Regions from separate parts of the Arthrobacter sp. 10L430 genome, predicted to be linked through region 4. Evidence: riboswitches for the same ligand, from Rfam matches in the RefSeq annotation. Region 4 holds a riboswitch; each other region holds the start of a gene.
What was found. Region 4 has a riboswitch for thiamine pyrophosphate ahead of thiO (glycine oxidase ThiO). Riboswitches for the same ligand answer to the same signal wherever they lie in the genome.
Positions count from the first base shown of each region.

Region 1 (7,005 bases), 340 kb from region 4:
GACGCCCTTTTCCTGCGGCGGCACGGCTTCGACGCCGAAGCGGAACCGCTGGAGACGGACTTCGCCGAGGACGCCCAAATCGTGCTTCGGTCGCTGGCCGATGACGGCCGGGGCGCTGCCGGAGGCCACGTGGTGGCGCACTCCCAAGGGGCCATCGCAGCGATGATGGCCGCCGTCGAACGCCCGGACCTCGTGTTCTCGCTGACGCTCGTGGAGCCCGCCTGCTTGTCGCTGACCGCGGAACTGCCGGCCACGGCGGCCCACCGGGCGTTGATGGAGCCCCTGTTCGAGGTCCGGCACCAGCTCGGCGACGACGACTACGAGCGGGAGTTTGTGCGGCGTGCCTTCGCTGCGGAAGCGCCCGGCCCGAGCACGCCGGAAGCGAGGCGTGCCGCCAGGCGACTGCGGCTGCAGGCACCTCCCTGGCAGGCCCCGTTGCAGATCGTTCCGGGCGTCCCTACTCTGGTCCTCACCGGCGGTTGGGAACCCCTCTATGAGGAGATTGCCGGGTACCTCAGGGAGACCGGCGCCCTGCACCGCACTGCCGCGGGCGGGCACCGGCCCCAGGATTCCCCCGAGGGTGACCGTTTTATCCGGTCATTTGTTGCCGAGGTCGGCCGGCGGCGACAGCCCCGGGCGTCCTGATTTAGCGGGTTGTTTCCGGAAGCTTGAGCTCCGGCAGATAGACCTTTCCGCCGGCGGCCAGGAACTCCTGGCTCTTTTCACGCATTCCTTCGGCCATCTCGGCAAGTGCCGCCTGCGCTTCGGCCGAGCCGTACTCGTTCCGGATGTCCTGGCTGATGCGCATGGAGCAGAACTTGGGCCCGCACATGGAGCAGAAGTGTGCGGTCTTGGCAGGCTCGGCCGGCAGCGTCTCGTCGTGGAAGGCCTCTGCCGTTACCGGGTCAAGGGACAGGGCGAACTGGTCCCGCCAGCGGAACTCGAAGCGCGCCTTGGACAGGGCGTCGTCCCTCTCATTGGCGCCGGGGTGGCCCTTGGCGAGGTCTGCGGCGTGGGCGGCGATCTTGTAGGTGATCACGCCGGTCTTCACGTCGTCCTTGTTGGGCAGCCCCAGGTGTTCCTTGGGCGTCACATAGCAGAGCATGGCCGTACCGTAGCGGGCGATCTCCGTGGCACCGATGGCGGAGGTGATGTGGTCGTAGCCGGGCGCCACGTCCGTGACCAGCGGGCCGAGGGTATAGAACGGAGCGCCCTTGCACAGCTCCTGCTGGCGCTCGACGTTCTCGCGCACCAGGTGGAACGGGACGTGGCCTGGGCCTTCAACCATCACCTGGACGTCGTATTCCCAGGCACGCTGGGTCAGCTCCGCCAGGGTGTCCAGTTCGGCGAACTGTGCGGCGTCGTTGGCATCGGCGGTTGCGCCCGGCCGGAGGCCGTCGCCGAGCGAAAAGGAGACGTCGTACTTGGCGAAGATCTCGCACAGCTCGTCAAAGTGCGTGTAAAGGAAGTTCTCCTGGTGGTGTGCGAGGCACCAGCCGGCCATGATGGACCCGCCGCGGGACACGATGCCCGTGACGCGGTTGGCGGTCAGCGGGACGTAGCGCAGCAGCACTCCGGCGTGGATGGTCATGTAGTCCACACCCTGCTCGCACTGCTCAATCACGGTGTCCCGGAAGATCTCCCACGTCAGGGCATTGGCCTCACCGTTGACCTTCTCCAGCGCCTGGTAGATCGGAACGGTGCCGATAGGGACGGGGGAGTTGCGGATCAGCCATTCGCGGGTGGTGTGGATGTCATCGCCGGTGGACAGGTCCATCACGGTATCCGCGCCCCACTGGGTGGCCCACTGCAGCTTGTCCACTTCCTCTGCAATCGAACTGGTTACAGCCGAGTTGCCGATGTTGGCGTTGATCTTTACCAGGAACGCCTTGCCGATGATCATGGGTTCGGACTCGGGGTGGTTTATGTTGTTGGGGATGATGGCACGGCCTGCAGCCACCTCGCTGCGCACCAGTTCAACGTCGCAGTTCTCGCGGAGTGCCACGAAGCGCATTTCCGGGGTGAGGACGCCCTGCCGGGCATAGTGCATCTGGGTCACCGTCTTGCCCCCGACGGCGCGGCGGGGCACCGGCTGCGCTCCCTTCCACTCCGCGGAAGCTGCGCCGCGACGTACAGCCGACCTGCCGTCGTCGAGCAGGTTCCGCTGCCGGCCGCCGTACGGCTCCGTGTCCCCGCGTGCTTCAATCCATTCCGAGCGGAACGGGGCGAGGCCCACTACCGGGTCGCTGCCCGGACCCGCAGTCCGGTAGACCCGCAGCGGCTCGTTCTGCTCCCCGTTGGGAGACGGCTCCAGGGCGATTTCCGTGACCGGGACGCGCAGGCCTTCCCCCTCGATGTAAGCCAGTGAGTGCGACTTCAGCGACTGGGTGGTCTGCTGGCCAGCTTCGTTATGGGCCGCCTCGTTTTGGGCAGGGCTCAGCCGTGTTTTCTGGGTGTTCATTTACTGCTCACTTCCTTCGCCGGCATTACCCGGACAGGTTCAACGGTCGCAGGCTGCGCTAGCCCGATCTCAGCCCCTGCAGGGGCACCCGTGTGGTCGTAGACGAAGCTACCACAGGGCGGCAGGCGGGTGCCGCATCCGTGCCGGGTGTGACACACGCCGGGCCGGGCCGTACGGATTACGCTTGAGCCATGGCGCCCATCATCGAATTCAGCGGGACCGCGCTTACCGGCCCGGACCAGGAGCGGGCAGGCCTTTGGGCCGTGGACGGTCGGCTGACCTTCCGCCGCCCGGCAGTCGTCCCGGACGCAGTACTTGACGGCTGGGTGCTGCCCGGCTTCGTGGATGCCCACTGCCACATCGGGCTGGGGCCCGGAGGCGCCGTGGACGACGACACCGCCTATGCCCAGGCGATGACTGACCGCGACGCCGGCACGCTGCTCGTCCGGGACGCAGGCGCGGCCAGCGATACCCGCTGGCTCCAGCGCAGCCCGGAAGCGCCGAGGATCATCCGGGCCGGGCGGCACATCGCCCGGACAGGCCGCTATCTGAGGAATTTCGCCGTCGAAGTGGAGCCGGAGGGCCTTGTCGAGGCGGTCCGCAAGCAGGCGCGTTCCGGCGATGGCTGGGTCAAGCTGGTGGGGGACTGGATCGACCGCGACGCCGGCGACCTCGCGCCGTCGTTTCCCGCCTCGGCGGTACGGGACGCCGTCAGCGCCGCCCACGATGAGGGCGCCAGGGTCACTGCACACTGCTTCGCCGAAGACACGCTCGACGACGTGCTGGACGCCGGAATCGACTGCATCGAACATGCCACGGGACTTCTGCCGCGGCACATTCCCAGGCTGGTCGAGCAGCACGTGTCGATCGTTCCCACACTGATCAACATCGCGACGTTCCCGGATATCGCTGCCCAGGCCGAACCCAAGTTTCCGCGCTACGCGGCCCACATGCGGGCCCTGTGGGAAGGCCGGAATGAACGGATCCTGGAAGCGCACGAAGCCGGGGTGCAGGTTTTCGCTGGAACGGACGCGGGCAGCGTGATCCGGCACGGCCGGATAGCTGACGAGATCCTGGCCCTCCACGCCGCAGGCCTTCCGGCGGCTGCTGCCCTGGACGCCGCCTGTTGGGGTGCCCGCCGGTGGCTGGGAGCGGAGGGCCTGGCCGAAGGGGCAAGTGCCGACGTGGTGTTGTGCACTGAGGACCCCCGCGAGGTGCCCGGAACCATCAGGGATCTCAGGGGCATAGTTCTGCGGGGACGCGTTGTCCGTTTAGGAATAAATTGAAGCTTCAAGTAATTTAGATATGTAGAGACCATCGAAATCCGGTGGCCAGGGAGTCCGGGAGTACTCAAATGACACCAGCAGCCAGCAGCCAGGATCTTCTTCCTGCCGATCTCACCATGGGCACTGTGATGCTCAAAGTGGGGGACATGAACCTCATGACCGACTACTACCAGCGGGCGCTCGGCCTCGACGTCGTGGCGGAGCAGGACGGCGGCCTTTACCTTGGCAGGCTTAAGACGCCGCTGGTTCATCTCGCTCCCGCCCCGGGCCTGAATATTCCGGGCCGGGGAGAAGCCGGCCTCTTCCACACGGCACTCCTGTTCGACAATCAGGAGGCACTGGCAGCCACCGTGGCCACCGCGGCGCAGTACGAGCCGCAGTCCTTCACGGGAAGCGCCGACCACCTGGTCAGCGAGGCTTTCTACTTCAGTGATCCGGAAGGCAACGGCATCGAACTCTACTGGGACCGCCCCCGCGATGCTTGGTCTTGGGACGGCAAGAATGTAGTCATGGACAGCCTTGCGCTGCCGCCGCAGAAGTACCTGCAGGACCACCTGACCCAGGGTGCGGTGGAGGGCCAGCGCGGCACGGAGGCAGGGGTGGGTCACGTCCACCTGCAGGTTGGCGACGTCCAGTCGGCCCACGACTTCTACGTTGGCACCCTCGGATTCGAGAAGACGGCAGGCTGGCACGGCCAGGCCCTGTTCGTCTCCGCCGGAGGCTACCACCACCACATGGCCATGAACGTCTGGAACAGCCGCGGCGCAGGTCCCCGGCGGGACACCCTGGGCCTGGGCGAAGTCCTCATCGAAGTCCCGGCCGGCGACGACGTCGGAGCGCTCGCCGACCGCCTAAAGGTCGCCGGAGTCGCTGCCCACCACACCGGGGCGGAGCTTCGGTTCCAGGACCCGTGGCGCAACCGCATTCGTGTCGCCGTGCGCTGAGCGCGCAGTACGCCGAAACCATCGTCGGCTGAATCCACGCGGCGGGTGTGGGTTAGGCTGATTTCGACCATCCCCGGGCGGCCGCCGCTGCCGCCTGGGGACCCCGCCGTCGACGGAACGAGGACGATGTCCATGGGCTTCACCGAAATGTTTGTTGCCACCCACAGTGAAGCCCTCAAGCGCGCCGCTGCACTTGGCGCCGGCGCCTCCGCGTCCGCCGGGGGCGTCCGGATTCCCGGGATCAGCGACTTTGAAATTGAACAGCTTGGTGATCTCGCCGGCACGGCCGTGCACGCAGCGGGTGCCGACTATGAACTCGCCATGGTGGACGTGGCCAGCGACGCGCTGCTCGGAGTGCCGCCGGCCATGGTCCGTGCGCTCGCCGAACTGCTCAGCTATGAATCCGAAGGGGAGGGCAACGTCCTGGACGATGTTGCCGAGAAGTGGGCGGCCGAGGACGACATGCCCTTTGGCGCGGACGAGGCGCGGAAGTACGTCCAGCAGCTGGCAGAACTCGCCGGAAGCGTCGACGAGAACAGCCGGACCGGCCTCTACGTGTGGTCTTCCTGACCGACCGCAGGCACCGGGCACGCCAGCGCGGTCACGCCGGCGGGAGCGCCTTTTAGCCCCCAGGCCGCCGAAAACGGAGCCCGGGGGCATGTCAAGTCGAAATAGTGCCGCCGATCTGGCACAATAAACAGGTACTTGATCTGCGTGGCCCCTCTCTCCGCGTCCGGATCTTGTCCTTTTAGAACCCCCTAGTACGGCCCGCCCCACGGGTGCAGAACGCCGGGCTCGACCCCGTTTCAGAAACAGGAGTGACCACAAAAGTGGCCGTAAAGATTCGCCTTAAGCGCTTCGGTAAGATGCGCGCACCGTACTACCGCATCGTCGTCATGGACGCACGCTCCAAGCGTGACGGCCGTGCCATCGAAGAAATCGGCAAGTACCACCCCACCGAAGAGCCCTCGTACATCGAGGTCGACACGGACCGTGCCCAGTACTGGCTCGGCGTCGGCGCACAGCCGTCGGAGCAGGTCGCCGCGATCCTCAAGATCACCGGTGACTGGCAGAAATTCAAGGGTCTCCCGGGCCAGGAAGGCACCTTGAAGACCAAGGTTGCCAAGGAAGCCTTCGTTGCTCCGGAAAAGGGTTCCGTGATCATCCCGGAAGCCATCACCAAGAAGGCCAAGGCAGAAGCTCCCGCCGAGGCTGAAGCAGAGACCACCGAGGCTGAGTAAGTTGCTGGCAGAAGCGCTCGAACACCTTGTCCGCGGTATCGTTGACTCCCCTGAGGATGTCAAGGTCAGCGCGAAGAACAACCGCCGCGGGGACACCCTCGAAGTGCGCGTTCATCAGGAGGACCTTGGACGGGTAATCGGACGCCAGGGCCGCACCGCGCGCGCACTGCGCACCGTTGTGGCGGCATTGGCAGATGGCGAGCAGGTCAGGGTCGACGTCGTCGACACCGACCGCCGCCGGTAACGCGCCTGCAACACTTGTCTTGAGTCCGGCCCCTCCACCAGCTAACGGTGGAGGGGCCGGACTGTTTTTACCGCAAGACCGACGCGCAACCACAGCGCAACCACAGCGCAAACTTTCACAACGCACTCCGGAACAGAGGAACACATGCAGCTTCAGGTGGCACGAATCGGCAAGCCCCATGGAATCCGCGGCGAGGTGACCGTCCAGGTGCTCACCGATGCCCCGGACGACCGGTTTGTCCCCGGCACGGAGCTCGTGGTGGAGCCTGCGTCGGCCGGGCCCCTGACCGTGCTCAGTGCACGCTGGAACAAGGACATCCTCCTTCTCGCGTTCGAGGAAATTGAAACCCGGAACGAGGCGGAGACCCTCCGCGGCGCCAAGCTGTTCATCGAAACCGAGGAGCTCGACGAGGACGACGACGAAGGCTGGTACGAGCATGAGCTGGTAGGCCTCGAAGCGCGCGTCGGCTCCCAGGTGGTCGGCAAGATCTCGGGTCTGAACACGATGCCCGTCCAGGACCTGCTGGTCGTGGAGACTCCCGACGGCAAGGAAATCCTCATTCCCTTCGTGGAGCAGATCGTTCCCGAGGTGAACGTGGAAGAAGGCTATGTCCTGGTGACCCCTCCGGCCGGGCTGTTCGAGATCAACACCGACGACAGCACCGCCGAAGACGCTGAAACTGCGGGCGAGGCGGAAGCCGAGGCCGGAGAGGCAGAGTCCGGCCGGCCCGAGTCGGGGGCCAAAGCCTAGATGAGAATCGACGTCGTCAGTATTTTTCCCGAGTATCTGGCACCGCTCGAACTCTCGCTGATCGGTAAAGCACGCCAGG
Region 1 covers NZ_JBFTJD010000001.1:463,358-470,362, forward strand. The annotation lists gene AC1DDG_RS02080 (alpha/beta hydrolase) at 1-645, shown strand, start outside; gene thiC (phosphomethylpyrimidine synthase ThiC) at 647-2,461, opposite strand; TPP riboswitch at 2,456-2,563, opposite strand; gene AC1DDG_RS02090 (amidohydrolase family protein) at 2,653-3,747, shown strand; gene AC1DDG_RS02095 (VOC family protein) at 3,816-4,691, shown strand; gene AC1DDG_RS02100 (hypothetical protein) at 4,824-5,261, shown strand; gene rpsP (30S ribosomal protein S16) at 5,522-5,932, shown strand; gene AC1DDG_RS02110 (RNA-binding protein) at 5,934-6,176, shown strand; gene rimM (ribosome maturation factor RimM) at 6,321-6,926, shown strand; gene trmD (tRNA (guanosine(37)-N1)-methyltransferase TrmD) at 6,927-7,005, shown strand, end outside.
Region 1: it holds a riboswitch for thiamine pyrophosphate, as region 4 does, so the genes downstream of both, thiC (phosphomethylpyrimidine synthase ThiC) here and thiO (glycine oxidase ThiO) in region 4, are expected to answer to the same signal.

Region 2 (7,005 bases), on a different contig from region 4:
TTGGTGGCGGTGGGCTTTGCGGCGGGTTTGGGAGACGACGGCGGGACCTCCCGCCGTCGTCCGTTTGCGTTGCTGTCAGGCGTCGTCGTGGGCGAGGTTGCCGGAGAGTCGGCGGTGGGCGTCGGCCTGGTCCTGGAGTTCCTTGGCCCGGGTCTCGAATACTCCGACGGCGTCCGCGCCGGCTGCGAACCGCAGCGGCGGCTCATCCAGCTCGGCCAACTGGATCAGTGCGTCGGCGAGCTTCGCCGGGTCCCCGCCCTGCAGGCCGTTCATGCCCTTCCACGCGGCGACCGTCTGCTCTGTCCGCACGGCGTAGTCTTCGATGGTGGATACGGCGTAGCTGGTGGATTCCGGGGTGAGCAGCTCGGTGCGGAAGAATCCCGGTTCGACGATCATGGTACGGATGCCGAACGGGGCGATTTCCACGGCCAGGGACTCCGCCCAGCCCTCGACGCCGAACTTCGACGCTGCGTACGCGGTGAGGAACTCCCCGCCCGTGATCCCGGCGGTCGAGGAGATCGTGACGACCAGGCCCGAGCGCTGGGCCCGCAGGACCGGCAGTGCCGCGCGGGTGACGTTCATGGGCCCGAACATGGTGGTTTCAATCTGTGTCCGGAAGTCGTCCGGGGTGATTTCCTCAAAGAATCCGGCGTAGAAGTTGCCGGCGTTGTTCACCAGGACGTCGATGCGTCCGAAATGGCCAACTGCAGCCTGGATGGCGGCCGCCGCATCCGCAGGGTCAGTGACGTCGAGCTTCACCGCCAGCAGGTTCTCGTTTTCGCCTACGGCCTGGGCGACCCTTTCCGGGTTGCGGCCGCTGGCGACCACCGCGTGGCCGGCCGCCAGGGCCGCCTTCGCGATGTCGGTGCCCATCCCGCGGCCGGCGCCGGTGATGAACCAGACCTTCTTCTCGGTCATGTTTTCCTTCTGCTCTGTCTTGGTTTTCGTCTCAGTCATGGCTTTGGTTTCCCTGGGTATGTGGTCCCGGCTGCGCGTGGGGGCGCATCTCAGGGACGGCGGAGCCACCGGCAGAATCGCCGGTGATGGTGGTTTGGGGAGGCGATGCCGCCCAGCTGGCGAGGAACGCCAGCGCGTTTTCAGACGCGGAGCCCGGTTCGGCGGTGAAGGTGAACAGGGTCTGTCCCTCATCGCCGGGAAGGTCCAGCGTCTCGAACTGCAGGGAGAGTTCCCCGGCGACCGGGTGGTGGAAGCGCTTGGTCCCCGTGGTGTGGATCCGAACATCGTGCCCGGCCCACAGGGCGGCAAACAGACCGCTGCGCGTGGTCAGCTCCCCGACCAGCTCGTTCAGCGCCCGGTCGTGGGGGTTACGCCCTGCTTCCGAACGCAGCATCGCGACCGTGGTGGCCGCGATCGCACGCCAATCGGGGTAGAAATCGCCTGCACGCGGGTCGAGGAAGAGGTAGCGTGCCTGGTTCGGGAGCCGACCCGGGGTGTCCGGCCCCGACGGTCCGGCGAATTTGAACACCTCCGCGTACAGCGCACGGCCCAACAGGTTGGCGGCCAGTACGTCCGAGCGGCCGTTCTGCACCATGGCCACCACTCCGGTCATGCCGTCCAGCAGACGCAGCACCCCGGGACGGACCCGCTGCTGTGCCGGCCGGCGCGGCGTCCGGCGGGCCGGCGCGTTGGCCGTCCGGGCCAAATCCATCAGGTGTGCCCGCTCGGCCTCGTCCAGCTGAAGAGCAGCGGCCACAGCCTCGAGCACGGAGTCTGAGACGCCGCGCACGCTGCCGCGTTCCAGCCGCGTGTAGTAGTCCGTGCTCACACCGGCGAGCTGCGCCACTTCCTCCCGGCGCAGGCCGGGCACGCGCCGCAGCTCTCCATAGCTGGGAATACCTGCCTGCTCAGGGCTGAGCTTCGCGCGCCGCGAGATCAGGAACTCACGGACTTCTTCTTTTCTGTCCACAACCACCACGCTACGCAGCCCGAGAACCCGGTGGCAGTGTCTATCAGACACCCCCAAGCCGCCTGAAACAAAAGGGGCCTGTTCTCTGCCGGAGGCCTAAGCCAGCGCGCTGGCAGGTCCGGATCTCGGTGCAGTTGGTGTCGCCCGCGGTGCGAGATCCATGGTTGTGAGGCGCAGCCACAGCCAGAGCCGCTTCTGCGGGTCGTCCAGATCCAGGTACTCGGCCCAGATCATCTACGCCAACAACTACCAGACGATCCCGCTGCTCATCGTCGCCAGCCTATGGTACCTGCTGATGACAACCATCCTGAGCTTCTTCCAAACCAAACTCTAACGACGGTATGGCCGCGGCTTCGACGTCGCGCCGCGACGGACCCGCCAGCAAAAGGCCCAGCCAAAGACAAGGACAGCATGATGAACACCGCCATGGTGGAAGCCCAGGGTGTCCGCAAGAGCTTCGGCTCAACGGAAATCCTCAAAGGCATTGATCTGAGAGTCGAACGTGGTTCGGTGACCTGCCTGATCGGACCGTCCGGTTCCGGGAAGACCACTTTCCTCCGGTGCATCAACCACCTGGAAAAGGTCGACGCCGGTCGCCTTTACGTAGACGAACACCTGGTGGGCTACACCGAGCGCCACGGACGACTTTACGAAATGAAAGAGCGCCAGACCGCACGCTCACCGCTGAACGCGGGCATGGTTTTCCAACGCTTCAACCTCTTCCCGCACATGACGGTGCTGGAGAACATCGTGGAAGCGCCCGTCCATGTGCTCGGGCGTCCGCGGAACGAAGTCACCGCCGAAGCGCAGACGCTGCTGGACCGCGTCGGGCTCGGCGACCGGGGACACTCCTACCCCCAGGAGCTCTCCGGCGGGCAGCAACAGCGGATCGCAATCGCGCGGGCACTGGCCATGAAACCCAAGCTCATGCTCTTCGATGAACCCACGTCCGCACTCGACCCGGAGCTCGTCGGCGAAGTGCTCGACGTCATGAAATCCCTCGCCGAGGCCGGGATGACCATGGTCGTCGTCACGCACGAACTTGGCTTTGCCCGTCAGGTAAGCGACCAGGTCGTTTTCATGGATCAGGGGGTGGTCGTCGAAAGCGGACCCCCCGCGGAGGTCCTTGGTTCACCGCGGCACGAACGCACCCAGGCCTTTCTTTCAAAGGTCCTCTAAGAACATCAACAACTCCGGCCGGCCACCGCGCCGGTCACACGAAAGGAGTCCTCCCCATGCCTCGACGGCAGGTAACCACAGACCTCGCGCCCAGCCCGGCCGGACCCTACTCCCAGGCGATCGCCGCCAACGGCTTCCTCGTCACCCGGGCCAGACACCCCACGACCCCGGCTCGAACCACCGTCGGTTCATTCCTGGGCGACTTCCTGGTCGAAATCGACGTCGTCGCCGCCATACCGTAGCCAGCCCAGGAACTCCGCTGGGGAATGACCGCGGACCACGGCCCCGTCTGATGCAGTGTCCAGCATTAGTCGGGGCCGTAGTCGGCTCACCCGGAAGTGGCTAGACGATGTCCTGGGTTTTGGCGAAGCGGGTGATCGCCCGCTGTGTGCCCCGGTTGGCCAGCACCTGGATGATGGCGCTCACCGAAGCTGAAATGAGGGCAAAGGTGAGGGCCGAGCGGAGCGTCGTGGGGACGTCGTCCTTCCCGCCCTTGGGCGGCTTGCGGCCCGTGGTCTTTTCCCAGATGGTGTCCACGGCCTTGGTGCCGGCGAATCCGGCGAGCAGGCTAATGCCGGTGCCAAGCAGCTTGATGAAAAAACTCATTCCGAAACTCCTTGCGACGTGAATACAGACTGCCCCTAGCCTAGCCGCATGGACGCATGGATTTCCCGAAGCGCCCGCACCACCAGATCGTGGTCGGCCTTCTGCGGCAACCCTGAGACCGTCACCGTGGCTACCGCACCCACGCCTTCCACGTAAATGGGGAATGAGCCGCCGTGGGCGGCATACCTGGACTGGTCAAACCAGGCGTTGTCCTCGATGCGGCCCCCGCCGAGTCGGCCGCGCAGTCCCACGAGCAGGGACGGTTCCTCGTAGCGTGCTGCGGTCCGCTGCTTGGCCTTGACCCAGTGCTCGTTGTCCGGGGTGGCACCCTCCAGTGCCACATGGAACAGCACGTGTTCGCCCTTGGTGATGTCGACGGCGATGGGCAGGTTGCCGATCTTGCCGAGCTCAACCAGCAGGAGGCCGAGGTTGAGGGCGTCGTCCCTGCCGAACCGGGGAAACTGCAGCTCGGTGATTTCCGCTTCGATGCTGGCGATCAGGGCTGCCAGAGCGCCCGCCGGCTGCTCGGCGGCGGAGTCGGGGTCAAAAGCGGCTTGGCTGCCGGGATCCTGTTGCGTCATGGCCCCAATGTACTCCGCGCTGTCCTCGCGCCGCCCCGTCCCAGGCAACCTCTGTTCGCCGCCCTCTGGCGCCTCCGCGCACTTCCCGGATACCTCCCGGATTGTGACCGCGGCGCCGGTCTTCCGCGGCCGTCCCGGTGTAAACTGGATCAGCCCACAAGGGCAGATTTATCACGACAGGGGAGCGCCGCCGTCGGGCATCACTGGCAACTGCCAGCGAAACCGAGGATGGGCGCTGAGAGTGCGGACCGCCGCAGACCCTCGAACCTGATCCGGCTAGTACCGGCGCAAGGGAGTCGAGTTCTCAAAGTGTCCGGCAGCAGGCAAACCAACCGCCAGCAGCCGGGGAGCGCTTTCCCCTCCTGTTCCTCAGGAGGACCATCATGACAACTGCAACAATCAAGAAGACCGGCTACAACTGGCGCGTGGCTGACATCGTGGTGGCGGCACTGATCGCGGTCGCCGGCGGCGTGATTTTCTGGGCCTGGTCCCAGGGCGCCAACCTCATCTCCGCCCCCGTCAACGCCGTGTACCCGCCCCTCTCCGGCCTCTACGCCGGCGGCTGGATGATTCCAGCGGTGCTCGGCATGCTCATCGTCCGCAAGCCGGGTGCGGCACTGTTCTGCGAAGCCGTCGCCGCCACCGGCGAGCTGATCATGGGCTCGCAGTACGGCACCACGGTGCTGATTTCGGGCATCCTGCAGGGCCTGGGTGCGGAGCTCGTGTTCGCCGCCTTCATGTACAAGAAATTCAACCTCCCCGCTTCGCTGCTGGCCGGCGCGGGTGCGGGCCTGTTCTGCGGCCTGAATGACTCCTTCGCTCCGTGGGGCTGGAACATTGCGTACGCCGCCGGGGACAAGCTCGCGTATATCGTGTTCTGCGCCATTTCCGGCGCGGTCATCGCCGGCGTGCTGTCCTGGATCGCTACCCGCGGCCTGGCCAGGACGGGCGTGCTGAGCTCGTTCGCGTCCCGCAAGGCAGCCACGGAGCCCGTCTTCTCCTGATGCCCGCACATTACGACGGCGGCGTCCGCCCCGCCGCGGTCACCGCCCGCGGCTGGGGCTGGCGCCACGCGGGACGGTCCAGGCCCGCCGTCAACGCGCTGGACCTGGACATCCGGCCGGGGGAGCGGGTCCTGCTGCTGGGACCTTCCGGCGCCGGCAAGTCCACGCTGCTTCACGCCCTCGCCGGGGTTCTGGGTGACGGCACCTCGGGAAACAGCGCGGCCGGCGACGGCGGCCCTGCCGACAGCGACGACGCGGACGAGACCGGCAGCCTGCTGATTGACGGCGAACCGCCGCGCGCGCGGCGCGGCCGCGCCGGCCTCATGCAGCAGGACCCCGAAACGCAGGTGGTCCTCTCCCGCCTCGGCGACGACGTAGCGTTCGGTGCCGAAAACCTCTCCGTGCCCCGCGACGAAATCTGGACCCGCGTCCACGAGGCACTGGACGACGTCGGGCTCGCGCACCTTCCGATGGACCACCCGACGTCGGCCCTGTCCGGCGGGCAGAAACAGCGCCTTGCGCTGGCCGGCATCCTGGCGATGCGGCCGGGGCTCATCCTGCTGGACGAGCCGACCGCCAATCTCGACCCGGCAGGCGTGCTGGAAGTCCGCGACGCCGTGGGCCGCTGCCTCGACAAGACGGGCGCCACGCTGGTGGTCGTGGAGCACCGGGTAGCCGTATGGAAGGACCTGGTAGACCGGATCGTGGTGCTGCAGCCTGGATCCGGCACGCAGCCGGCGGTGCTGATCGACGGTACGCCGGACCAGGTTCTTGAACAAGCGCGCGAGATGCTCATTGCCGCCGGGGTCTGGGTTCCCGGATATGTCCCGGCCGCGCGGCAGCGGACTCTTGCCGGAACCTCGGCTGAAGTCACGGGCCAGCTGCTGCTCGCCGCAGAGGGCCTGGCCGTCTCACGCGAGCGGCCACGCCGCCGCGGCTTCAGGTCCGTTCCGCCCGTGCCTGTCCAGCGGGACATCACGGCCCAGGTCCGCGCCGGCGAAGCGCTGACCATTACCGGGCCCAACGGCGCCGGGAAATCCACGTTTGCCCTGACGCTCGCCGGCCTTATCCCGCCCGTTGACGGCAAGGTGTCCGCCACCGTGGAACTGAGCCGCGGCGCCGGGATCGACCCGTACAAGTGGCGGGCCGAGCAGCTGATCGCGAGGATCGGCACCGTGTTCCAGGAACCCGAGCACCAGTTCGTCACGGGCAGGGTCCTGGACGAGCTGCAGTTCGGCCCGCGGCACATGGGCCACGGCGAAGAGCGAGTTGACGAGCTGCTGGAACGGCTTCGCCTGACCGGTCTCGTGGACGCCAACCCGTACACGCTCTCCGGCGGGGAAAAGCGCAGGCTTTCCGTGGCCACGGTGCTCGCGGCCCATCCCCAGGTCCTGATCCTGGACGAGCCGACGTTCGGCCAGGATGCCAACACCTGGGCCGAGCTCGCCTCCTTCCTGTCCGAACTGCTCGACGCCGGCACCGCCGTGGTTTCCGTGACGCACGACCAGGAATTCACGCATGTGTTGGGCGGGACCGAGTTCAGGCTCGCCCCCCGGGGACTGGGTGAGCCCGGCACGCGTCAGCCGGGCACAGCTCAGCCCGCCACGCGTCAGCCGGGCACAGCTCAGCCGGGCACAGCTCAGCCGGGCACGGCCGGGCACGCCCTCGGCGCACCGGAAGAGGCCGCGACATGAGGGACGCGCTGAGC
Region 2 covers NZ_JBFTJD010000011.1:150,335-157,339, reverse strand. The annotation lists gene AC1DDG_RS12215 (SDR family oxidoreductase) at 76-957, opposite strand; gene AC1DDG_RS12210 (helix-turn-helix transcriptional regulator) at 950-1,927, opposite strand; gene AC1DDG_RS12205 (hypothetical protein) at 2,088-2,261, shown strand; gene AC1DDG_RS12200 (amino acid ABC transporter ATP-binding protein) at 2,342-3,106, shown strand; gene AC1DDG_RS12195 (hypothetical protein) at 3,163-3,348, shown strand; gene AC1DDG_RS12190 (DUF4235 domain-containing protein) at 3,449-3,712, opposite strand; gene AC1DDG_RS12185 (heme-degrading domain-containing protein) at 3,748-4,293, opposite strand; TPP riboswitch at 4,462-4,605, shown strand; gene AC1DDG_RS12180 (ECF transporter S component) at 4,677-5,297, shown strand; gene AC1DDG_RS12175 (ABC transporter ATP-binding protein) at 5,297-6,991, shown strand; gene AC1DDG_RS12170 (energy-coupling factor transporter transmembrane component T family protein) at 6,988-7,005, shown strand, end outside.
Region 2: it holds a riboswitch for thiamine pyrophosphate, as region 4 does, so the genes downstream of both, AC1DDG_RS12180 (ECF transporter S component) here and thiO (glycine oxidase ThiO) in region 4, are expected to answer to the same signal.

Region 3 (7,005 bases), on a different contig from region 4:
CGCGTTCTGGTGATGGCTTCGCCGCATGAGGTCATCTGCAGTCAAAAGCACTTGGCTGACGGTGACACCGTGCGCGCCGAAAGCCTGTGTGTAGCGGGCCATAAGGAGGCCCTGGCCCACGCTGGCAGCTGCCTGCTGCGTGGCGAGGTCGCGCGGACGCTTGGCCAGGCCAAGCGGTGCCAGTCCTGCCGAGATTGCGCCGGAGGAAACCAGGATGATTTCGGCGCCCGCGTTGCACTTGGCCGCCAGCGCGTCAGAAAGTTCGGTCAGCGCCTCCTCCGAGATTCCGCCCTTGATGCTGGTAAGCGACGACGATCCGACCTTGACTACGATGCGGCGTGCCCTCGCGAGCATTCTGCGGTCGTCGGTTCTGGGTTCCTCGATGACTACTGCGGAATTGTCGGTCACGTGTGCGGGTTCACTCCTCATTGTCGGTGTTCAGTCCACTCTCCTTGAGAGGCCGTGCGGCACGGCGTCCACTGACTGACTCAGTCCAGATTCCGGCCTTGCGCTCAGCCTCCAGCTCGGCGCGTGCCGCGGCCTTGGCTTCACGGCGCTCGACCTGCTCATCGCGCTTCTGTCCACGCGTCGGCCGGTCTCCGATGTCAGCGAAACGGACGTCAGTACCGCGCGGCGCGGCGAGCAATTCCGCGCCCGCCATCATGGTGGGCTCCCAGTCGAACACAACGCCGTCGTCCTCACCGATCACCACTGTGTCGCCGGGCTTGGCACCCTGCTTGAACAGTTCGTTTTCCACACCCAGTTTGGCAAGGCGGTCGGCCAGGTAGCCAATGGCTTCCTCGTTGGTGAAGTCGGTCTGTTTGACCCAGCGCACGGGCTTCTCGCCCAGGACGCGGAACAGCGGCTCCAGGTTCTTCTCCTCGCGGCGGATCTTGAAGCCGGCCTCGTTGACCGCACGGGGGCGCAGGACAGGAGCGTGCACCTTGGGCGGCGTGGCCGCCACCGTGTCCCGGGCGGCCTTGACGATCTCGGCCATGGCGAAACCAAGCTGGCGCAGGCCCTCGTGGCTCGTGGCTGAGACTTCGAAGACGCGGTAGCCTCTGGACTCCAGCTCCGGGCGGACGAACTCGGCCATGTCTTTACCGTCGGGCAGATCGACCTTGTTCAGTGCCACCAGCCGGGGCCGGTGGTTGAGCGGGACAACTTCTCCGTCGGTGCCGGCGTAGCTCATGTCAACGGCATACTTCTCGAGCTCGGCTTCAATAATGGCGAGGTCGGAGAGCGGGTCACGGTCAGATTCGAGCGTACCGCAGTCCAAAACGTGCACCAAAGCCGCACAACGCTCCACGTGGCGGAGGAAGTTATGGCCCAGGCCCTTGCCTTCGCTGGCACCCTCGATGAGTCCGGGGACGTCTGCGATGGTGAACCGGACCTCGCCGGCCTGGACCACGCCGAGGTTGGGGATGAGCGTGGTGAACGGGTAGTCGGCGATCTTGGGCCGGGCAGCGGACATCGCGGCAATCAGGCTGGACTTGCCCGCCGAAGGGAATCCGACCAGGGCAATATCCGCAATGGACTTCAGTTCCAGCACGATGTCGCTGGAATCACCCTCGATGCCCAGCAGTGCGAAGCCGGGGGCGCGACGCTTCTGCGAGGACAGCGAGGCGTTGCCAAGGCCGCCGATGCCGCCGGCAGCCGCAATGAATTCGGTGCCTTCGCCGACGAGGTCGGCAAGGACTTTCCCGTCCTTCGTCTTGACCACGGTGCCGTCCGGGACGGGCAGGATCAGCGTTTCACCGTTCTTGCCGCCGCGCCAGTCACCCATGCCCGGGCCGCCGTTGGTGGCGTGCCGGTGCGGGGCGTGGTGGTAGTCCAGCAGCGTGGTGGTCTGCAGGTCCACGCGAAGGATGACATCGCCGCCGTTGCCGCCATTGCCGCCGTCGGGTCCGCCGAGCGGCTTGAACTTCTCACGGTGAACGGAGACACAGCCGTGGCCGCCGGTACCGCCGGATACGTGCAGTACTACCCGGTCTACAAAGCTCGCCACGGTGAATCTCCTCTGTGCTTAATCTGGCTGTCTTGGACACCCAAATTGATTGTAATGCGGTTAAAAGAACAGTGGAGCGGGCCATCATGGCCCGCTCCACCGGTTCAGATCCTGTTGTTACTCTGCAGCTGCAGCAGTAACGATGTTCACGACTCGACGGCCGCGGCGGGTGCCGAATTCGACAGCGCCGGCCTGCAGTGCGAACAGGGTGTCGTCGCCGCCACGGCCAACGCCTGCGCCGGGGTGGAAGTGGGTTCCACGCTGGCGGACGATGATCTCGCCAGCGGAAACTACCTGGCCGCCGAAGCGCTTGACGCCGAGGTACTGGGCGTTGGAGTCACGACCGTTGCGAGTGGAGCTCGCGCCTTTTTTATGTGCCATTTGGAATGCCTGCCTTTAAATTCTGGGGAATCTGCTGAAAACCTGAACAGTAACCAGTGGTTACTTGATACCGGTGATCTTGACCTTGGTCAGTTCCTGACGGTGACCCTGGCGCTTCTTGTAACCGGTCTTGTTCTTGAACTTCTGGATGACGATCTTCGGACCACGAAGGTCCTCAAGGATCTCAGCCGTAACAGTTACCTTGGCCAGGTCCGCAGCTGCGGAGGTGACCTTGTCACCGTCTACCAGGAGCAGTGCGGGCAGCTCAATGGTGCTGCCAGCTCCACCGGCGACGCGGTTCAGGGTAACGAAGTCTCCAACGGAAACCTTCTCTTGGCGGCCGCCTGCGCGGACAATCGCGTACACCACTTGGGAACTCACTTCTCTCGACGTTTATTACTAAATTTGCGTGCGGAACCTGGGTCCAATTGTTTGGCCTGGCTCTCGCTGTGCCTCAACGCCGTGGATTCCCCGGGGGAACCCGTGAGCTATCCCAAGAACAATTCCGATTGGATCGTTCCGGGGTCATAACCCAAGTGTTGGCGTAAGCACCGAAGATCTAGACTACGCTAATTTCGCCTTCGGTCGCAAATGAGGCTGGTTTCGGCGGGCTGTCCGTGATAGGCGCCACAAGGGCTGCCGCACCGCCTGCCGTAACCGTGCGCATCTATCGTACCGGCTGCCGCGCCCGCCGCCGCTCAGCCGTGGCGGCGTGGCGCGTCGAAGAAATCCACTTCGTAGCGGCAGGACTGCCGGAAGGCCGTGAGCATCTGGGTGCGTTCCCAGTCAGACGCCGCGCGCCCGGCGGCATCGGTGATCCCGATGGCCTGCCGGGTGGCCGCGGCGAAGTCCTCGTCGGCGTAGGTGCGCAGCCACTCCGCGTACGGATGCTCTTCCGGGGCGCCCGCCGCCGCAAATTCGGCGTGGAGGCTCGCCCCGACGTCGGCATAGAGCCAGAAGCACGGAAGCACCGCCGCCACCAGCACGGCATAGCTTCCGGATGCAGAAGCAGCCAGCAGGTGGTCCACATATGCCTTGGTGACCGGGCCCAGCTCCGCCCGCACTGTCCGGGTGCTGAGCCAGCTGCGGTGCAGCTCCGACTCGACTTCGAGGCACTGCTGCGCGGAACGCGCCCAAAAGAGCTGCTCGGCCTCGGTGGGGGCAAGGGCGCTGGCCCGCGCCAGGACGCGTGAATACCCGTTGAGGTAGATGGCATCCTGGGCGAGGTAGTACGCAAACTCGTTTTCCGGCAGGGTGCCTTCCACCAGGCCGCGGATGAAGCCCAGGCCGTAGATCGTTTCCAGGTCGGGTGCGGCTTCGGCGTGGAGCATCCCGGCATAGCTGCCTTCGCCCGCCACCGTCAGGTGGTGGAAGTGGTGGACGGGTCCGTTGCCGTGCCCCACGTCGAGCCTCCCGGACGTGCGGAGGGCCCCCTCCAGCCACGGCTTGACGGTACGCAGGGACAGCTCCCAGTCCCCTAAGCGCGCCTGCACCGTAGCCATGGCTGAGGACAGCGAGCACCCTGTGCCGTGGCTGTTGCGCGTCGGAACCCGCTCGCCGTCCACCACCACCACGTCAGCGGACAGCACACCACCGGTGTTCACGAGGGCGTCCGGGCAATCAGCACCGTCCAGATGCCCTCCCTTGACCAGGACTGTGGCCCCGGTTTCGGCCGACAACCGTTTTCCCTGCTCGAGCGCGTCGGACCAGGTGGCGGCTTCCGGTTCCCCGAGCAGCATGCCCAGCTCGGCAAGGTTGGGCGTGATCAGGTCGGCCAGCGGCAGGAGTGCCCGAAGTGCAGACTCGGCGGACTCCCGCAGGAGCCGGTCCCCGCTCGTTGCCACCATGACCGGGTCAAGAACCACGACGCCGGGACGGACCTTCTCCAGCCAGCTGCGGACCGCGGTGATCACCTTTTCGTCGCCCAGCATGCCGATCTTCACGGCGTCAACAGTGATGTCGTCGCTGACCGCTGACAGCTGCGCGGTGAGGAAATCCGCCGGCGGAACGTGGACGGCACTGACGCCGCGGGTGTTCTGGGCGGTCAGCGCCGTGATGGCGGCCATTCCATAGCCTCCGTTGGCCGCGATGCTCTTCAGGTCCGCCTGGACGCCGGCGCCTCCTGAAGGGTCCGAGCCGGCGATCGCCAAGACCCGGGGAATGTCCCGGCCGGTGCGCGGGGAGAATTTGAAGGCGGCAACGGAGGAATCAACCGCGGGAGGCAGGACAGATGCTGAGGACAAAGGAGACATCCCTTCGCCGGTGCTAACCGGTCAGGTTCAACGGGTTTGGATCTCAGCCGGCACTTTGCTCGGCACCCCGTGTCAGTCCCCCAGCCTAGCGGCTTACTCCCAAAACCCAACGGGCCGGTGCTGCGATTGCAGCACCGGCCCGTTGGAAGGGGGTCGACTCAGAGCTCAGACGCGGGTACGCCTACGCCAAGAATGATCGGCTCGCTGGCCGGCTTGGCGGCAGCCACCTTCTCCGCTTCCGGAGCCTTGGCCTCATGCGAGTGTCCGGCCAGTGCTGCCGGCGCCGTCTCATGGTGTTCCACGGACGTCTCGTTGGCTGCGCCCTGCGCACGGCTTGCGCTGCGGTTCCGGCGCGGACGTCGGGTCCGGGTCTGCACGGCCGAGTGATCCGCGAACCGGTCGGCGTCGTTCTCCGCAACCGCCGGAGCGGGACTCTCCCCGGTTCGCGCCGGGGCAGCTACCGCAGTGGCAGGGCCGGCTGCAGCCGGATCAACAACAGCGGGTACCGGGGCCGCCGTCGGCTCCTCCGCAGCGGGAGCAGCAGGCTCGCCAAGGTGCGCGAAGGCTTCCTCAAGCCGGTCCAGGGTCAGGGCAGGCGTTTCGGATGCCGGCTCATCGGCGTGCTCGACGAAGGGAAGCACCACCTTCTCGCCTCCGAACGTCAGCACGGCGCCGGGACGGCCGGAAATGCTTTCCGTCTCCGGGCTGCGGTGCACTGCCGGGCTCTCCGGAGCGGAGGCCGCCGGCACGGGAGCAGGCCGCGCCGCATCGCCGGAGACACCGTGGTGGGCGGCATCCTCATGCAGGTGCGCTGCGTGTGCCGCTGCCGCTATGTTGGCGAGGGCCGCCCGGGTGGCTTCGGCCTTGGCGTGTCGCTCGGCCTCGGTTGGCTCGTGATGGACAGCGGCGGGAGCAGTAGGCGCGGACTCGGCCGGAACCTGGCCGCCCTTGCCGCGGCGGCGGCTCTTTCGCTCCGGGCGCACGGCGGGCTGGTGCTCCGCCCGAGGGATGTGGTGCTCGGCGGCAACGACATTGGCCCGGCGGTGCTCGACCGGCTCGTCGTGGGTGACGATGCCGCGGCCGGCGCACGCCTCGCACTGCTCGCCGAAGACTTCCAGCAGCCCGGTGCCCATCCGTTTGCGCGTCATCTGCACGAGTCCCAGCGAGGTCACCTCCGCGACCTGGTGCTTGGTCCGGTCGCGGCCCAGGCACTCAACCATGCGGCGCAGCACGAGGTCGCGGTTGGATTCGAGCACCATGTCGATGAAGTCGATCACGATGATGCCGCCGATGTCGCGGAGTCGGAGCTGCCGGACGACTTCCTCGGCAGCCTCCAGGTTGTTCTTGGTGACCGTTTCCTCCAGGTTGCCGCCGCTGCCGGTGAACTTGCCGGTGTTGACGTCAACCACGGTCATGGCTTCGGTGCGGTCAATCACGAGGGAACCGCCTGACGGCAGGAACACCTTGCGGTCCAGCGCCTTGTGGATCTGCTCGTCGATCCGCCACGCCGCGAAGATGTCGGTGTCCTTGGTCCACTTCTCCAACCGGCCCACCAGGTCGGGGGCCACGTAGGTGACGTAGGCCTCGATGGTGTCCCACGCTTCCTCGCCGGAAACGATCAGCTTCGAGAAGTCCTCGTTGAAGACGTCGCGGACCACCTTGATCGTCAGGTCCGGTTCGCCGTAGAGCAGTTCCGGGGCGAGGACCTTCGTGGAGCTGGACTGGCTCTCGATGCCCTCCCACTGCGCCCGGAGGCGGTTGATGTCGTGGGTGAGCTCTTCCTCGGACGCGCCTTCGGCCGCGGTGCGGACGATCACGCCGGCATTTTCCGGCAGGCGGTCCTTGAGGATGCGCTTGAGGCGGTTGCGTTCGACGTCGGGCAACTTGCGGGAGATGCCCGTCATGGAGCCGCCGGGCACGTACACAAGGTAGCGTCCGGGCAGGGAGATCTGGCTGGTGAGGCGTGCGCCCTTGTGGCCCACGGGATCCTTGGTGACCTGGACCAGGACGGCATCCCCGGACTTCAGGGCGTTCTCGATCCGGCGCTGCTTGCCTTCGAGGTTGACGGCCTCCCAGTTCACTTCACCGGCGTAGAGCACGGCGTTGCGGCCGCGTCCAATGTCGACGAAGGCGGCTTCCATGGACGGCAGCACGTTCTGGACCTTGCCCAGGTAGACGTTGCCGATGAGGGAGTCCTGCTGCGTCTTGGACACGAAGTGCTCGGCCAGCACGCCGTCTTCGAGGACGCCGATCTGGATTCTGTCGTCGCGCTGGCGCACGATCATCTGGCGGTCCACGGATTCGCGGCGGGCAAGGAACTCGGCCTCGGTGATGACGGTGCGGCGGCGGCCGGTGTCGCGGGAT
Region 3 covers NZ_JBFTJD010000005.1:326,782-333,786, forward strand. The annotation lists gene proB (glutamate 5-kinase) at 1-354, opposite strand, end outside; gene obgE (GTPase ObgE) at 419-2,008, opposite strand; gene rpmA (50S ribosomal protein L27) at 2,126-2,389, opposite strand; gene rplU (50S ribosomal protein L21) at 2,450-2,758, opposite strand; gene thiD (bifunctional hydroxymethylpyrimidine kinase/phosphomethylpyrimidine kinase) at 3,088-4,641, opposite strand; TPP riboswitch at 4,624-4,721, opposite strand; gene AC1DDG_RS08055 (Rne/Rng family ribonuclease) at 4,800-7,005, opposite strand, start outside.
Region 3: it holds a riboswitch for thiamine pyrophosphate, as region 4 does, so the genes downstream of both, thiD (bifunctional hydroxymethylpyrimidine kinase/phosphomethylpyrimidine kinase) here and thiO (glycine oxidase ThiO) in region 4, are expected to answer to the same signal.

Region 4 (7,005 bases):
GTCCAGGGCCAGCCGCTCCATCTTGGCGGCCAGCTGGTCCGAGGACGCCATGATGTCGGGAAGGGAGGGCAGCGCTGCGCGGGCCCAGGCCGGAACGGGGCGGTCATTGCTCAGCGCCTCGCAAATGACAAGGACGAAGCGGTCGATCAGCCGCCGGAGGGGCGCGGTGGTGTGGGCGTACGCCGTGCCAATGGCGGACTGGATGGCGTCGTCCGGAACCGTGCCGTCAAAATAGGTGTACCCGGCTCCGCGGAAGAGCATTCCTGCCGAATGCAGGATGGCGAGCTGCCGGTGGTCGGTGGGATCCAGCGTCCGCAGGTACTCCCCGTAGCTGACTTTTCCGTCCCACGGCTTGCCCAATGCATCGGTCTGGCGCCTGAAATGGGCGAGCGAGCGTTCGTCTGGGGCCGGCATTGTGCGGAGGACGCCCACTTTGCCGTCGAGCATCAGCGAGGCTGCCGCCATGCCGGTCATCAGGGAGATCTGGGCGTTCCAGTCCTCCACCGGAAGCTGCGGGGCCGCCACAATCCGGTAGCCGCCGTCGGGAAGCTGCACGATTTCCTGCTCCGGCATGTTCAGGCTGGCACCGCCGCGGGCCCGCTCGAGCTCGACGCGCTTGAGCCCGACTTCGCGCAGGAGCTGCAGGAGCGGGGAGGCGGTTCCCGCATCCAGCTCGGTCTGGACGCCCTTGTAATTGAGCTTCTCACGGCTGCGGACCATCGCCCGCCGCACCAGGGCGGAGACGACCTCGGCCGTTGCGTCGAGTTCGAACTCCCAAACAAACGCCGAACAGAGCTGGCCTGCGAGCAGGCTGCCCGCATTCTCGCTGATGACCTCGGGGTGCAGGGGGATGCGGCCGTCCGGAGCATAGAAGGTCTGGCCGCGGCGGCGGGTTTCGGCGTCGAGGGCGCCGCCGGGCACCACGAAGGACGGCACATCGGCGATGGCGTACAGGATGCGGTAGCCGTCTGCGGATCTTTCGATGAAGAGGGCCTGGTCCAAGTCGGTTGAGGATGGCGGGTCGATGGTCAGGAATTCGACGTCGGTCAAGTCCAGCTCCGGGAGCTGCCGCTGCGCCACAGCCGCCTCGGCCTCCTTGAGCACTTCCAAGGGGAACTGCCCCGGGAGCTCCAGCTCGGTCCGCAGCGCACTCAGGGCCTCCGCCAGGGCATTGGTCTGTTCATGGACGCTGGGGGATAGGCGATGATGTGGCACGGAAATCAGGTTAGCCCGATTTCCGCAGTTAGTCTTGGATTATGGGCACATCCTCGGCTGACACCGCTCGGTACGACCGTTTCGTCGCTGATCTGTTCGGGGTGATGGCATACGGCGAGCTCTCCGCCTTCGAACGGCTGTCGTCGGACGCCCGCTACTCGCCCACGCTCCACGACCGCGCGGTGCTCGGCAGGATTGCCGTCATCGAATTCCAGCACTACGAGCTCGTGAGTGAGAGGCTCGCCGGGATGGGCGTTGACGTCGAGGACGCGATGCTCCCGTTCCAGGCAGCGGTGGACCATTTTCATGAGCGGACGCGGCCCGCGGACTGGTACGAATCCCTGATGAAGGCCTATGTGGTGGACACGGTCTCGGCCGATTTCTACCAGGCCGTGGCCCGCTACGTGGATGCCGGGACCCGGGAGCTTATTCAGCAGATCCAGTCCTCCGAGGAAGCGACGGCGGTCCTCCGCGAGAGGTTGAGGGTGGCCCTTGCCGATGATCCCCGGCTCGCCTCACGGCTGGCGTTGTGGGGACGGCGGCTCCTGGGAGAGGCGCTCACGCAGGCACAGCGCGTGGGCTATGAACACGCCTTCCTGACCGAGCTGATCACTGAAGCGGACAGCGGTGCTGACGACGCCGCGGCCCGGGAGCGGGTGCGCAGCCTCACCTCCGAGCTCGCCGAAAACCATTCCCGGCGGATGGTGCAGCTCGGTCTGAGCGGCTAGTTCAGGCCTGCCACCGGCGCGCCTGCGCCCTTCACTCCGGCGTTCTCCGCTCCCGCATCCAGGGCCTCGAGCAGTTCGGCTGCCGCGGCCTCCGGATCCGGCGCCTCGGTGATAGCCCGGACGACGACGATCCTGCTGGCGCCCGCTGCCGCGACCTGCTCCACGTTGGTGAGGTCGATCCCGCCGATGGCGAACCAGGGCAGCAGCAGGCCGCCGACCCTTTCCTCGTCCGCCGCCCTTACGGCCTCCGCCGCATAGCGGACAAGATCGAGCCCGACGGCGGCCCGGCCGGGTTTGGTGGGGGTGGCCCACACCGGGCCAACGCAGAAATAGTCCAGACCGCTTCGCCCGGGGGAGGCGGCGATCGCGGCATCCACCTGGTCAGGGGTGTGCGTGGACAGCCCGATCACCGTGGCGTCATGCAGCAGCTTCCGTGCGGAGCGCAGCGGCAGGTCCTTCTGGCCGATATGGAACACCGGGGCCCCGGACAGCGACGCAATGTCTGCCCGGTCATTGACGGCCCAGAGCCGGCCATGCCTGTGGGCTGCCTGGCGCACAACTTCCAAGAGTTCGAGTTCCTCGGCCGCCTCGATGGTCTTGTCCCTCAGCTGGATGATATCCACCCCTCCGGCGAAGGCCGCATCAACGAAATCGGTGAAATCGTCGCGCTCCTTGCGGGCATCGGTGCAAAGGTACAGTCGGGCGGTGGTGTGGACATCATGCGCGGTCATGGCAACCAGCCTAGTTCCTCTAAACTGGGCAGGTACCGCGGGAGCCCGCTGCAGCTGTCACAAACGCCGCAGGGCCGAGAGGGCGTAAGAGCCGACCGCTTGACCTGATCCGGTTAGTACCGGCGTAGGGAAGGATTTCCATGCAGCTTGGATCCGGCGGGAGCACTTCCGCCACAAACACTTCTGCCGCGGAACCGCTGCACGCTGACGTTGCCGTCATCGGCGGCGGCGTGATCGGCCACGGGATTGCCTGGGAGGCGAGGCGTTCAGGACGCTCAGTGGTGCTTATTGACGATGCGCCGGGGACGGGGGCCAGCTGGGCCGCTGCGGGAATGCTCGCCCCTGTCAGCGAGCTGCACTACCAGGAGCAGGAACTCCTGGAACTGATGCTCGAATCCTCTGCCAGATGGCCCGATTTCGCCGCGGCGCTCGCCGATGGCGGAGCCGGCAGGGATACCGGTTATCTTTCGACGCCGACCATCGCCGTCGGTGCGGACCCCGCCGACCGCCGCACCCTGACGGACCTTCGGGAAGTCCAGCAGGCGTGCGGCCTGGTTGTCGAGCCGCTGACCATCCGCGAGGCCCGGTCGCGGGAGCCGCTGCTCAGCCCGGGCATTTCCTGTGCGCTGGACATCCCGGCTGACCACCAGGTTGATCCGCGGATGCTGGTGGCAAGCATCGCAGCTGCGCTGGCCCGCCACGAACCCGGTTCGCGGACGGCCGTTGCCGGTGCAGAAAACGGCTATGAGATCAGGGAAAACGCTGCCGGCCTGCTGTGGGACGGCGGGCAGCGCGAACGGGTCTGCGGCGTCCGGCTGGCGGGCGGCGGCACTGTGCGTGCCGCCGAAACCGTGGTGGCCAACGGACTCGCGGCGGCGTCGCTGGATGGACTGCCGGACGGGCTGAAGCTGCCCCTGCGCCCGGTCTACGGCGACATTCTCAGGCTCCGGGTTCCCGCGCACCTCCGGCCGCTGCTTACGGCCACGGTCCGGGGCATTGTCCGCGGAATACCCGTCTATCTTGTTCCGCGGCAGGACGGAACGGTGGTTATCGGCGCCACCCAGAGGGAGGACGGGCATTCAGCCCCCAGCGCCGGCGGGGTCTACCAGCTCCTCCGCGACGCCCAGGTGCTGGTGCCGGCCGTGGCAGAACTCGAGCTCCTGGAATCGACCGCCAGGGCCCGGCCGGGTACCCCCGACAACGCCCCGTTGCTGGGCCGCGTACCCCTCGGCAGCATTACGGCGGGGCAGGGCAGCACCGTGCGGCACGGAAGCACGGCGGGCCGGGCGGGCACTGCGGCCGACGGGGGGCTACGGGCAACTGTTGCCGGGCTCATCATCGCCACCGGGTTCTTCCGCCACGGCGTGCTGCTGACGCCAGCCGCAGCCGCCATCTGCCGCGGGCTGATGGACGGCGTGGAGGACAAACGCTGGCACGCCTTCCGTCCGGAGCGGTTTTCGGCCGGGCGCCCCGCCGCGGCGGGCGCAGCCGCCCCGGGCAACGGCACACCGGCCAGCTGCGCAACGGGCACAGTCACATTTGACCGAGACAAGGAACCAGCATGAACATCACACTGAACGGCAACCAACACGCAGTGGGCGCAGGCGCCTCCGTGACAACTCTGGTCAGCAACGTCACCGGGCGGACACTGGCTGCAAACGGGCAGGCGGCCGACGGCCAGCGGCTTGGCGTGGCCGTGGCCCGCAATTCGGAGGTTGTGCCAAGGAGCCAGTGGAACAGCACGGCGCTCGCCGAGGGCGATGAAATCGAACTCGTCACGGCAGTTCAGGGAGGATGAGGACGATGACTGAAACAACGACAGCGGCGACCGGCACGACTGATAAGGCGACGGGCAGGGCGGGGTTCAAGGCAGACCCCCTGGTCATCGACGGCGTGGAGCTGACCTCGCGGCTGATCATGGGCACCGGCGGGGCTCCGAGCCTGGACGGACTGGGCGCGGCGCTCCTGGCCTCCGGCACCGAACTGACCACGGTGGCCATGCGCCGCTATTCGCCCGCCGAAACCGGATCCCTGTTCCAGCTGCTCCTTGACCACAACATCCGTGTGCTGCCGAACACGGCCGGCTGCTTCACGGCACGCGACGCCGTGATGACGGCGGAACTCGCCCGCGAGGCCCTGGAAACGGACTGGGTCAAACTCGAAGTCATCGCCGATGAGCACACTCTCCTGCCGGACGCGGTGGAACTCGTGGATGCCACCGAACAGCTCGTCAGCCGCGGCTTCAAAGTCTTCGCCTACACGAACGACGATCCGGTCCTGGCGCTGCGCCTTGAAAACCTGGGGGCGGCGGCCGTCATGCCGCTGGGATCGCCGATCGGCACCGGCCTGGGAATCCTGAATCCCCACAACATCGAGCTGATCGTGTCCCGCGCCTCCGTCCCGGTGGTGCTGGACGCCGGCATCGGCACAGCCTCCGATGCCGCACTGGCCATGGAGCTGGGCTGCGACGCCGTGCTCCTGGCCACCGCCGTGACCCGGGCGCAGAACCCGGCCCTGATGGGGGAGGCCTTCAAACACGCGGTTATCGCCGGTAGGCTGGCGAAAGCGGCCGGGCGGATCCCGCGCCGCGAGCATGCCTTGGCGTCATCGGCCATGGAAGGCCGGGCGGAGTTCCTCTAACCCGGATCACCGCGGCCCGTCCGGCGGGCAGGCTCAGCCCGCAACCTCGCCAAGGAGTCAGCAGTGGCCGCCACGGACGACATCCTCACCCGCCCCCAGATCGACGAGGCCCTCGGGGGCCTGCCGGACTGGCGTTACCGGCTCGGCGGACTGGTCACCGTCTATAAGACGCCGACGGCGGCCGGCGCGCTTGAGCTGATTGCCGCCGTCGGGCGCCTTGCGGAAGAACGAAACCACCATCCGGACCTGGACTGGCGCTACAACCGCGTGTTCATCCGGTTCAGTTCCCATGACGCCGGAACGGAGGTGACGGCACGCGACGTCGGCGCCGCGGCCGCGGTCAGCGAGGCAGCCGCAGCGGCGGGTGCCCAGGCGGAGCCGGGACTGTACCGCACAGTGGATATTGGGATCGATACGGCGGCCGCAACAGAGATATCGGAGGTCTGGCGCGTTGCCCTGGGCTATAAGAAGGGCCGGTTCGGCGATCTTGTGGACCCTTACGGCCGCGGTCCGGGTCTGTGGTTCCAGGAAACGGATACCCCGAATGACAACCGCCTCCATCTGGACATCCACCGGTCCAAGGCTGAATCCGCGCCCGTCCTGGACAAGACCGCGGCAACCGGCGCGTTAATGAACAGTGACCACGCACCCATGTGGGTGGTGGTCACTGACGCTCAGGGTAACCGGTTGTGCCTGTGCACCGAGGAAGGCCACGGACCGGATCTTTGAGCCAGCCGGGTCGCGGGTGGCTCCCTACATCTTCAGGGCCGCGGTCAGCCGCTGCGTGTCCTGCCTGGAACGGACCCGGCCAAGGAACACCGCTACCGCTGCAGCCGCCGAGGTGCCGGCCGCCATGGGAAGTATCCACGGAATCCACGTGAGGCCCGGCTGGTAGCCGAGGCCCGCCCAGATGCAGATAATCCAGGCGAGCATCCCAACCGCCGTGGCCACGCCTGCCGGCAGGATCATGCCGTACTTGGCATGGCGCTTGTCATTGGCCCAGACAATGAAGCCTGCAGCAACGGTGACCAGGAAGACGATGACGAGGGACAGCACGGCTTGGCCTAGAGTGCGCCGAAGCCGACCCGGCGGACTTCTTCCGCGCCGATCTCGACATAGCCCAGAACGCTGGCCGGAATAATAATCTGGCGGCCCTTCTCGTCGCTCAGCCGCAGCTCCGTGCCCTTCGCGAGGGACTCCGACACAACCTTGGCCACGGAGTCAGCATCCTGGGTCGATTCCAGCACAATTTCGCGGCCGATGTTCTGAATGCCGATCTTTACTTCCACAGCAAGGCCTCCCAGCCAATCAATGTTGAATCATTTCCAAAGGTAGTTCTCCCTTTGTAGTCTAGGTCTCTTTGGGGAAGCGAGAGATTCCGCGCCAAGCTAAACGGTAGATCAGGTCACTGGCCACATCCAGGTCCAGGTTTCCGTCCGTCTCAAGCCAATAGCGGGCGCTGACCTGGGCCATGCCGGCAAGACCCCGGCCCAGCAGCTGGGCCTCCAGGAGCGGCAGCTTGGTGTCTTCCGCAATGACGCGCGCGATGGCGTCGGCGAAGGCCTTGTTGAAAGTCTCAAGGCGCGAACTGACGTCGGGATCGTTGATGAGGTCAGACTCGAAGACAAGCCGGTGCGCCTGGTCGTCGCTGTCGATGAAGCGGTAGTAGGCCCGCATGACAGCCTGGACGC
Region 4 covers NZ_JBFTJD010000001.1:123,745-130,749, forward strand. The annotation lists gene AC1DDG_RS00570 (RNB domain-containing ribonuclease) at 1-1,215, opposite strand, end outside; gene AC1DDG_RS00575 (ferritin-like fold-containing protein) at 1,257-1,943, shown strand; gene thiE (thiamine phosphate synthase) at 1,940-2,674, opposite strand; TPP riboswitch at 2,702-2,822, shown strand; gene thiO (glycine oxidase ThiO) at 2,815-4,239, shown strand; gene thiS (sulfur carrier protein ThiS) at 4,236-4,472, shown strand; gene AC1DDG_RS00595 (thiazole synthase) at 4,478-5,314, shown strand; gene AC1DDG_RS00600 (4a-hydroxytetrahydrobiopterin dehydratase) at 5,378-6,043, shown strand; gene AC1DDG_RS00605 (hypothetical protein) at 6,068-6,370, opposite strand; gene AC1DDG_RS00610 (DUF3107 domain-containing protein) at 6,379-6,603, opposite strand; gene AC1DDG_RS00615 (TetR/AcrR family transcriptional regulator) at 6,665-7,005, opposite strand, start outside.